2 regions of the Lysinibacillus irui genome follow, and region 1 is predicted to be linked to the other one. Evidence: a T-box and tRNA genes for the amino acid it is inferred to sense, from the RefSeq annotation. Region 1 holds a T-box; the other holds one or more tRNA genes.
What was found. A T-box is a leader RNA that pairs with one kind of tRNA and senses whether it is charged. The one in region 1 lies ahead of trpS (tryptophan--tRNA ligase), so its partner is inferred to be a tRNA-Trp.
Positions count from the first base shown of each region.

Region 2: it encodes a tRNA-Trp, which carries the amino acid that the T-box ahead of trpS (tryptophan--tRNA ligase) is inferred to sense. The anticodon was not compared.

Region 1 covers NZ_CP113527.1:693,828-698,355, reverse strand. Annotated here, with positions in the region: gene mecA (adaptor protein MecA) at 43-711, opposite strand; gene spxA (transcriptional regulator SpxA) at 1,147-1,542, opposite strand; T-box leader at 2,032-2,253, shown strand; gene trpS (tryptophan--tRNA ligase) at 2,371-3,360, shown strand; gene OU989_RS03275 (YuzI family membrane protein) at 3,365-3,586, opposite strand; gene fabF (beta-ketoacyl-ACP synthase II) at 3,697-4,528, opposite strand, start outside.
Region 2 covers NZ_CP113527.1:221,167-225,694, reverse strand. Annotated here, with positions in the region: gene OU989_RS01155 (TraB/GumN family protein) at 1-423, opposite strand, end outside; gene OU989_RS01150 (nitric oxide synthase oxygenase) at 497-1,543, opposite strand; tRNA gene OU989_RS01145 (tRNA-Glu) at 1,833-1,904, opposite strand; tRNA gene OU989_RS01140 (tRNA-Asn) at 1,906-1,982, opposite strand; tRNA gene OU989_RS01135 (tRNA-Ile) at 1,990-2,063, opposite strand; tRNA gene OU989_RS01130 (tRNA-Gly) at 2,068-2,141, opposite strand; tRNA gene OU989_RS01125 (tRNA-Phe) at 2,148-2,223, opposite strand; tRNA gene OU989_RS01120 (tRNA-Ser) at 2,228-2,320, opposite strand; tRNA gene OU989_RS01115 (tRNA-Ala) at 2,334-2,409, opposite strand; tRNA gene OU989_RS01110 (tRNA-Pro) at 2,424-2,500, opposite strand; tRNA gene OU989_RS01105 (tRNA-Arg) at 2,515-2,591, opposite strand; tRNA gene OU989_RS01100 (tRNA-Lys) at 2,609-2,681, opposite strand; tRNA gene OU989_RS01095 (tRNA-Gln) at 2,696-2,770, opposite strand; tRNA gene OU989_RS01090 (tRNA-His) at 2,780-2,855, opposite strand; tRNA gene OU989_RS01085 (tRNA-Trp) at 2,903-2,976, opposite strand; tRNA gene OU989_RS01080 (tRNA-Tyr) at 2,981-3,064, opposite strand; tRNA gene OU989_RS01075 (tRNA-Thr) at 3,072-3,147, opposite strand; tRNA gene OU989_RS01070 (tRNA-Asp) at 3,156-3,231, opposite strand; tRNA gene OU989_RS01065 (tRNA-Val) at 3,235-3,310, opposite strand; rRNA gene rrf (5S ribosomal RNA) at 3,322-3,437, opposite strand; rRNA gene OU989_RS01055 (23S ribosomal RNA) at 3,503-4,528, opposite strand, start outside.

The DNA.
Region 1 (4,528 bases):
AACGAGTTTCACTGCAGTCTAACAAATCAGGTAATCCACTGCTTAAGCAAAATATTTTCGGATTGTTTCAAAGCAATTAAATTCCATTATCTTTTCACCGTACTCCTCTAGACGATGAATTGTGAAATTGGATGGTGTTAAAAATTCTTTGATGACCGCATTTCTATCATGACGATTTAACTCCTCATCTGCGTTACCAAAATCAACAACTAAATAGTACCAATCTTCATATTTGAATAATGAGGAATCCACTAATTCGTCTGTCATTCGTTTTGCGACAGGGATTAACTCATCAATATCTTTAAATTTATAAACATAAATGTCTGTATCCATAAATAATTCTGACTCATCCATGTCACCAAATTGAGTTAGCTGGCTAAGAAGATCTTCCCCAACTTCATCGAATGGTGCAAACATATCTTTGTGTTCATCAAAATTCGAATGACCATCTAATGTTTCACCGTCTTTTAAAATATGTGCACGTGTGACAATGATTTCTAAGCCAACTTCAGATGCATTGATATGAATCCAAATCGGACCCTCTACATCAAAATAATCCTCCGTGTTTACTTCATCAATCATATCCCAAAAAAGTTGTTCACCCTTTGCTCGATTGTACCAAATCTCTTCACGACTATAGCCGCGATCCTCTATATCATTGTACGTAATAAAGAGCTTGAGTGTATTTTCATTTACACGTTCGATGTCCACTAGACCTCATCTCCCTTCACTGTCATATGTCGAAAAACAGTTTTGTTTCATTAGTATGCTTTTATTCTTTGTTTTTAACCTTCATACCGCATTTGTTTTTCAACCTTTGACCACACTACAGTTAAACCATCGAGTACACCGTAAACATCGATTATTTTGTTCACAGTTGTCTCTAACTCTATTGTATGCTGTTCTGTCATAAAATGAAAAGGATATACACCGTTTCACAGAAGATATTTGAATTATTGAAATTGTAGTAAACTATTTAACTTAAATCAAGTTTAACATACTTTAACGGAAATATATGACTTTTCCTATTAATTATTATACTTCATATAGAAGGTTTTACATAAGTAAAACATAAAAAAATAGATGTCACAACATGCATTCCACATTTGTAACATCTACTACATATATTATTCAAAAAGGGTAGTTTTAATTCACCATTCGCTGCGCTTCTTGAAGCTGATATGCTCGAACTTTACGAGGTAGGAAGCGACGAATTTCATCTTCATTATAGCCAACTTGTAGACGTTTTTCATCCAAAATGATTGGTCGGCGTAATAAACCAGGATACTCCTGAATTAATTCATATAAACGTTGTAGTGGTAAACTTTCAACATCTACATTTAATTTTTGGAATATTTTTGAACGAGTAGAAATAATTTCATCTGTCCCGTCTTCAGTCATACGTAAAATTTTTTTAATTTCACTAATACTTAGTGGCTCAGAAAATATATTACGTTCTGTATATGGAATTTCGTGCTCCTCTAACCAAGCTTTCGCTTTACGACAAGAGGTACAACTTGGTGATGTAAATAGGGTTACGATCATTCTGACACATCCTTTCATTTCGAAATTATTATCTAAAACCAGAACCAGAGTGTTAAATTAGAATTAATGTAAAGTAAAATACACAGTACCATTATACAGTACTCCGCTGTATTTGAATATAGTTCCAATAAAAAAAGACTGAACCCACAACTAAATATTCTTTCTTTTTATACATCTTTTAATGTAGCGTATTTTCTACTATCTTATGTGCTACTATTAACATTCCCACTTTCAATGCATTTTAAACATCTAGGCTTGTATCTTAGTTGTTCTCATTTATAAAAATTAAACGAGAAAATTGTCAATTTGGTGTGTACAGCGAAACATATTTTTAATAAAAAAGTATAAATTTATAACATTATTACACAACAGAAAAAGCATATAATTTTTTTATGAAAAAAAACACAGTCAAAAGTCTGACTTTACACAATGGAATCTTTATAATATAATTCATTGCAATAAAATCAATTTAAACAATTTGAATTGAGAAAAACGCTGACGAAGAGTAGTACATATGCATATTTCACGTTTAGAGAGTCTGTGGTCGCTGCAAACAGATCGTGGAGGCATGTGGAATGGACTTCCGAGTTAGCTTTGTGAACGCTACTTGAGCAACTAGCAAAGCTCGTCACTTCACGTTACGAAGCAGAGTGGCCTTTTTAGGCAAGCTGGGTGGTACCGCGGATTCAAACATCATTCGTCCCTTCTTTAGAAAAAATCTAATGAGGACGCATGATGTTTTTTTATTTTCATCAATCGGTGGAATGATGAAAGTTACGCCGCTGGCTAAAAGCCGCGGAACTTGAATTCGAGGAGGAAATTTTCATGACAACTATTTTTTCTGGCGTACAGCCTACAGGAATCGTAACATTAGGGAACTATTTAGGGGCATTTAAGCAATTCCCTGCATTACAAGATGAAGGAAACGCTATTTATTGCATCGTTGACCAGCATGCAATTACTGTGGCACAAGATCCAAAGGAATTACGCGAAAGCATTCGCAAGCTAGCAGCTACCTATATCGCTACTGGCATTGATCCTAAAAAATCTACATTATTCATTCAATCAGAGGTACCTGCACACGCTCAGGCAGGATGGATGTTACAATGTGTGGCTTCAATTGGGGAGCTTGAACGTATGACACAATTTAAAGATAAGTCACACGGTAAGGAAAGCGTCTCTGCCGCTCTTTTAACATACCCACCGTTAATGGCTGCAGACATTCTACTTTATAATACAAACATTGTTCCTGTCGGCGATGACCAGAAACAACATATTGAATTAACACGTGACCTAGCAGAACGCTTTAACAAACGTTACGGGGATGTCCTAACGATTCCAGAAATTCAATTACCAAAAGCAGGCGCTCGTATTAAATCACTACAAGAGCCAACAAAAAAGATGAGTAAATCGGATCCAAATACAAAGGCAACAATCCGCTTACTTGATACAGCGAAAGAAATTGAGAAAAAAATCAAATCAGCTGTTACGGATTCAGACGGTGTTGTAGCATTTGATGTGGAAAATAAACCAGGCGTTTCAAATTTATTGACAATCGAATCAGCTATTTCAGGTGTATCTATTGATGACTTAGTGAAAAAATATGAAGGCATTGGTTATGGTGGATTCAAGCAAGGTGTTGCAACAGCGGTTATTGAACACCTAACTCCTATTCAAGAAAAGTTCTATCATTTAGTAGAGTCATCTGAATTAGATGCCATTCTAGATGAAGGTGCAGCAAAAGCAAATGCCATTGCAAGTGCCACTTTAAAACGTATGGAAGAAGCAATGGGCTTAGGCCGTGCGCGTCGCTAACAATTTAAAGCTTATCAGTGGAACGATCAAAGCCTAAATCAAGAACGACAGCGCATATGATGATGCAGGCCCCTATCGCCATATAAAATTCCGTTGTTTGAAAAATAAATTTAAAAACAACCTTCCAGGAATAACCTAGCGTACGGTAATTTAAATACAATATGAGATTCCCTACAGAGAGGATCATTAAGCCATAGCTTACTAAAAATAAAAAGAGACGAAACATAAGTAGAGGCATCCTTTCTATTTCTTCTTACTTATCATGTATTCACAAAACTATAAAAAAAGACGTCAGCCGTTTAAATTTGGCTGACGTTTTTTCTAGTTTAGATACTATTATGCTTCATATTTTTTGAATAGAAGACTTGCATTGTGACCACCAAAACCAAGAGAATTACTCATTGCATATTGAATCGTTGCTTCTCTCGCTTCATTTGGAACATAATCTAAATCACATTCAGGATCTGGATCCGTTAAATTGATTGTTGGTGGTAAGATACCTTCTTTAAGGGCTAATGCTGTGAAAATAGCTTCCACACCACCAGCTGCACCTAATAAGTGACCTGTCATAGATTTTGTTGAGCTCATCGCTAGCTTATAAGCATGCTCACCAAAAGCAGTTTTAACCGCTTGCGTTTCAAATAAGTCATTATATGGCGTACTTGTGCCATGCGCATTAATATAATCAACTTGTGATGGCTCTACTCCACCATCTTCCAATGCTTGCATCATCGCACGTGCTGCGCCCTCGCCCTCTGGAGCAGGAGCTGTAATATGGTGAGCATCTCCTGTTGCACCATAACCTAAAACTTCAGCATAGATTTTAGCACCACGAGCTTTTGCATGTTCATATTCTTCTAAAATGACAATACCGGCACCTTCTCCAATAATAAAACCATCACGATTTTTATCAAATGGACGGCATGCAGCCTGTGGATCTTGATTTAATGATAAAGCAGTATTGGCACAGAAGCCTGCTACTGCCATTGTTACGATTGGTGATTCAGCACCACCTGAAATCATAACATCTGCATCTCCACGTTCGATTACTTTGAAAGCATCACCAATTGAGTTTGTTCCTGAAGCACATGCCGTTACAGAACAAGAGTTAATACCTTTCGCACCAAAGTGGATGGATACTTGACCTGAAGCCATATCAGGAATCATC
Region 2 (4,528 bases), 470 kb from region 1:
TAGATAGCTGAAATAATAATAGCTTAAAAATGCTGTCTGCTCATAGCCCGTCGGCGTTTCTCTTTCCCACTCTTGATCGTCATCCTCTTCATTTTCTGTCCATAAGTAGTTTCTATCTAGCAGCTTCTGCATGGGTTGAACAGTTTGTGTTGGCTCTAAATAATCCACAGTAATCGCCTGAGCAACGGCTAAATAAAGTTCAATTTCTTGTAAGGAGACATCCTCCTTATCTTGACTACCCAGCTTTTTTAAAAGGATTAACAAAACCCATGGTGTCACCTGCCAAAGTGTACCTTGATGTTCAATTAACTCAGCTAGTTGTCGGTAATTTTCCTCTTCAATCAGCTGCGGAATGGCTGCACCTCTTCCATAAGGTGTGGTCAATTGTTGCCACGGGATATCTGGAATTTGCTGCTCCAACATAGTGGATCACCCTCTTCTTAAAATACAATTAATTGATAAATTTACTGATAGGAAATTGAAGAGTCTTCTATTGTTAATAGCATGGTTTTTGATAAAAATAATTTGGTGTATGATAGACATTTACATAGGGCTTATGGAAAATATGCGTTGTTGCAGGTGAAAGCGGTGGAATTAACCATGTCCAGTTGCCTGTAACTTCCCGTTCAGCCGATAGCTCTGCTTCCTCAAACAATTTAAACTGCTGAGCCGCTGTATGATGATCGACAATGCTTACCCCATCTTCTTTAAAGGAATGGAGAACTGCTATATTAAGCTCCACTAATGCACGATCACGCCAAAGAGAAGCTTGTTTGGTTGTATCAAGATTAAAAATCTCAGCAATAGCTGGTAGCATATTATAGCGGTCATGATCAGCTAAATTACGTGCTCCAATTTCTGTCCCCATATACCAACCATTAAAAGGAGCAGCTTGGTAATCAATGCCTGCCATTCGAAAACGCATACTCGAGATAATGGGTACAGCATACCATTTCATCTCTAATTTTTCTATTTCAGCTTCCTCTGGATGGCGGATTGGCACCTCTAAAATATATTCTGCTGGAATTGTAAACAGCCTTGGAGCTCGCCCATCTACTTGTATAACAAGTGGTAACACATCAAAAGCTGTTCTCTCACTTTTCCAGCCTAGCGTTTCACATACTTGTGTAAACGCAACAGAATGAGAATCACCTATAACACCTAATTCCGTTTCATAGCCCGCATAACGGATAAGTTGGTGATTCCAAATCCGTACTCGATCTGAGGCAAACACGGTTATTGTAGGGCGGATTTTCCCACTATTTGTTGCATAATCGATATGCTCTAGTAATTTTCGAAAAATATCCTCTTCGTCTAAAAGATCTCGTGCGTCTACTACATGCAATGACTGCCAAAACAAGCGTCCAATACATTTGTTACTATTACGCCATGCGACACGTGCTCCAAAAACTAGTTCCTCTGTTGTGGGGTAATATTCACCTTCACTCTTAATCTCTTGCAATCTATTCTCTAACCAAAGATCTGATTTATTTTGTTCTTTCTGATATTGACTTAAGAATTGCTCTATCTCCTGTATACTCATATCGATTCCTCCACTTACCCTCATATTAGAGCAACGATACGGCAAGCACCATGAAAATAGCTGTTGAAAAAACATACATATTGCATATATGAAATAGTTTGTTCAAATTTATTAGTGGGTGAAACATGTGATTGATAAATGGAACAGGACCTTGAAATGAGCTAAAGCACTTATACTGTCCTATGTTCACCATAAAAAAGCTACAGAACCTTTTAATGGTTTTATAGTCTTGGTTGAACATCTACATATAGAAAAAAGCATGTAACACACATCTGTGCTACATGCTTGATGACCCGTACGGGATTCGAACCCGTGTTACCGCCGTGAAAGGGCGGTGTCTTAACCACTTGACCAACGGGCCGTGGCTCCGAAGGCAGGACTCGAACCTGCGACAACCTGATTAACAGTCAGGTGCTACTACCAACTGAGCTACTTCGGAATAATGATGGGCCTAAATGGACTCGAACCATCGACCTCACGCTTATCAGGCGTGCGCTCTAACCAGCTGAGCTATAGGCCCATTTTGGAGCGGGTGATGAGAATCGAACTCACGACATCAGCTTGGAAGGCTGAGGTTTTACCATTAAACTACACCCGCAAATAATGGTGGGTCAGGACGGAATCGAACCGCCGACACTTAGAGCTTCAATCTAATGCTCTACCAACTGAGCTACTGACCCGAAATGGAGGAGGTAGAGGGATTCGAACCCCCGCGCGGTGTTACCCGCCTGTCGGTTTTCAAGACCGATCCCTTCAGCCAGACTTGGGTATACCTCCAAAAATATTGAAATGGTGGAGCCTAGCGGGATCGAACCGCTGACCTCCTGCGTGCAAGGCAGGCGCTCTCCCAGCTGAGCTAAGGCCCCATTTAAATAAAAGATGGTCGGAATGACAGGATTCGAACCTACGACCCCTTGGTCCCAAACCAAGTGCTCTACCAAGCTGAGCTACATTCCGTAAAATATATTTATTGGCGCGCCCGACAGGAGTCGAACCCATAACCTTCTGATCCGTAGTCAGACGCTCTATCCAATTGAGCTACGGGCGCTTAGTAAATAAAAATGATGAGCCATGAAGGACTCGAACCTTCGACCCTCTGATTAAAAGTCAGATGCTCTACCAACTGAGCTAATGGCTCGTTAAAGAAAAAAATGGCTGGGGTACTAGGATTCGAACCTAGGCATGACGGAATCAAAATCCGTTGCCTTACCGCTTGGCTATACCCCAATGTTGAAATGGGGCGACTGATGGGAATCGAACCCACGAATGTCGGAACCACAATCCGATGCGTTAACCACTTCGCCACAATCGCCACTATATAAATCATAACAGCTGTATATGAACGAGTACCTCAATACCTGGCAGGGGCAGTAGGAATCGAACCCACACCAAAGGTTTTGGAGACCTCTATTCTACCGTTGAACTATGCCCCTAAAATGGTGGAGGGGGACGGATTCGAACCGCCGAACCCTAAGGAGCGGATTTACAGTCCGCCGCGTTTAGCCACTTCGCTACCCCTCCAAGGGAATGGTGCCGGCGATAGGAGTCGAACCCACGACCTACTGATTACAAGTCAGTTGCTCTACCAACTGAGCTACACCGGCAAAAATAATGGCGGTCCCGACCGGGATCGAACCGGCGATCTCCTGCGTGACAGGCAGGCATGTTAACCGCTACACCACGGGACCATATGGTGGAGGATGACGGGCTCGAACCGCCGACCCCCTGCTTGTAAGGCAGGTGCTCTCCCAGCTGAGCTAATCCTCCACAAAAAATAAGCGAAGCGACGTCCTACTCTCACAGGGGGAAGCCCCCAACTACCATCGGCGCTAAAGAGCTTAACTTCCGTGTTCGGTATGGGAACGGGTGTGGCCTCTTTGCCATCATCACTTCACTTATTCAGTTGAAAGACTTATTCTTTCAAAACTAGATAAACGTACATTGAATGCTTCAAACAATTTGGTTAAGTCCTCGATCGATTAGTATTCGTCAGCTCCATGTGTCACCACACTTCCACCTCGAACCTATCTACCTCATCGTCTTTGAGGGATCTTACTTACTTGTGTAATGGGAAATCTCATCTTGAGGGGGGCTTCATGCTTAGATGCTTTCAGCACTTATCCCGTCCACACATAGCTACCCAGCGATGCCTTTGGCAAGACAACTGGTACACCAGCGGTGTGTCCATCCCGGTCCTCTCGTACTAAGGACAGCTCCTCTCAAATTTCCTACGCCCACGACGGATAGGGACCGAACTGTCTCACGACGTTCTGAACCCAGCTCGCGTACCGCTTTAATGGGCGAACAGCCCAACCCTTGGGACCGACTACAGCCCCAGGATGCGATGAGCCGACATCGAGGTGCCAAACCTCCCCGTCGATGTGGACTCTTGGGGGAGATAAGCCTGTTATCCCCGGGGTAGCTTTTATCCGTTGAGCGATGGCCCTTCCATGCGGAACCACCGGATCACTAAGCCCGTCTTTCGACCCTGCTCGACTTGTAGGTCTCGCAGTCAAGCTCCCTTGTGCCTTTACACTCTACGAATGATTTCCAACCATTCTGAGGGAACCTTTGGGCGCCTCCGTTACCTTTTAGGAGGCGACCGCCCCAGTCAAACTGTCCGCCTGACACTGTCTCCTGCCCCGCTAAGGGGCATGGGTTAGAATTTCAATACAACCAGGGTAGTATCCCACCGACGCCTCCTTCGAAGCTGGCGCTCCGAGATCTCTGGCTCCTACCTATCCTGTACAAGTTGTACCAAAATTCAATATCAGGCTACAGTAAAGCTCCACGGGGTCTTTCCGTCCTGTCGCGGGTAACCTGCATCTTCACAGGTACTATAATTTCACCGAGTCTCTCGTTGAGACAGTGCCCAGATCGTTACGCCTTTCGTGCGGGTCGGAACTTACCCGACAAGGAATTTCGCTACCTTAGGACCGTTATAGTTACGGCCGCCGTTTACTGGGGCTTCAATTCGCAGCTTCG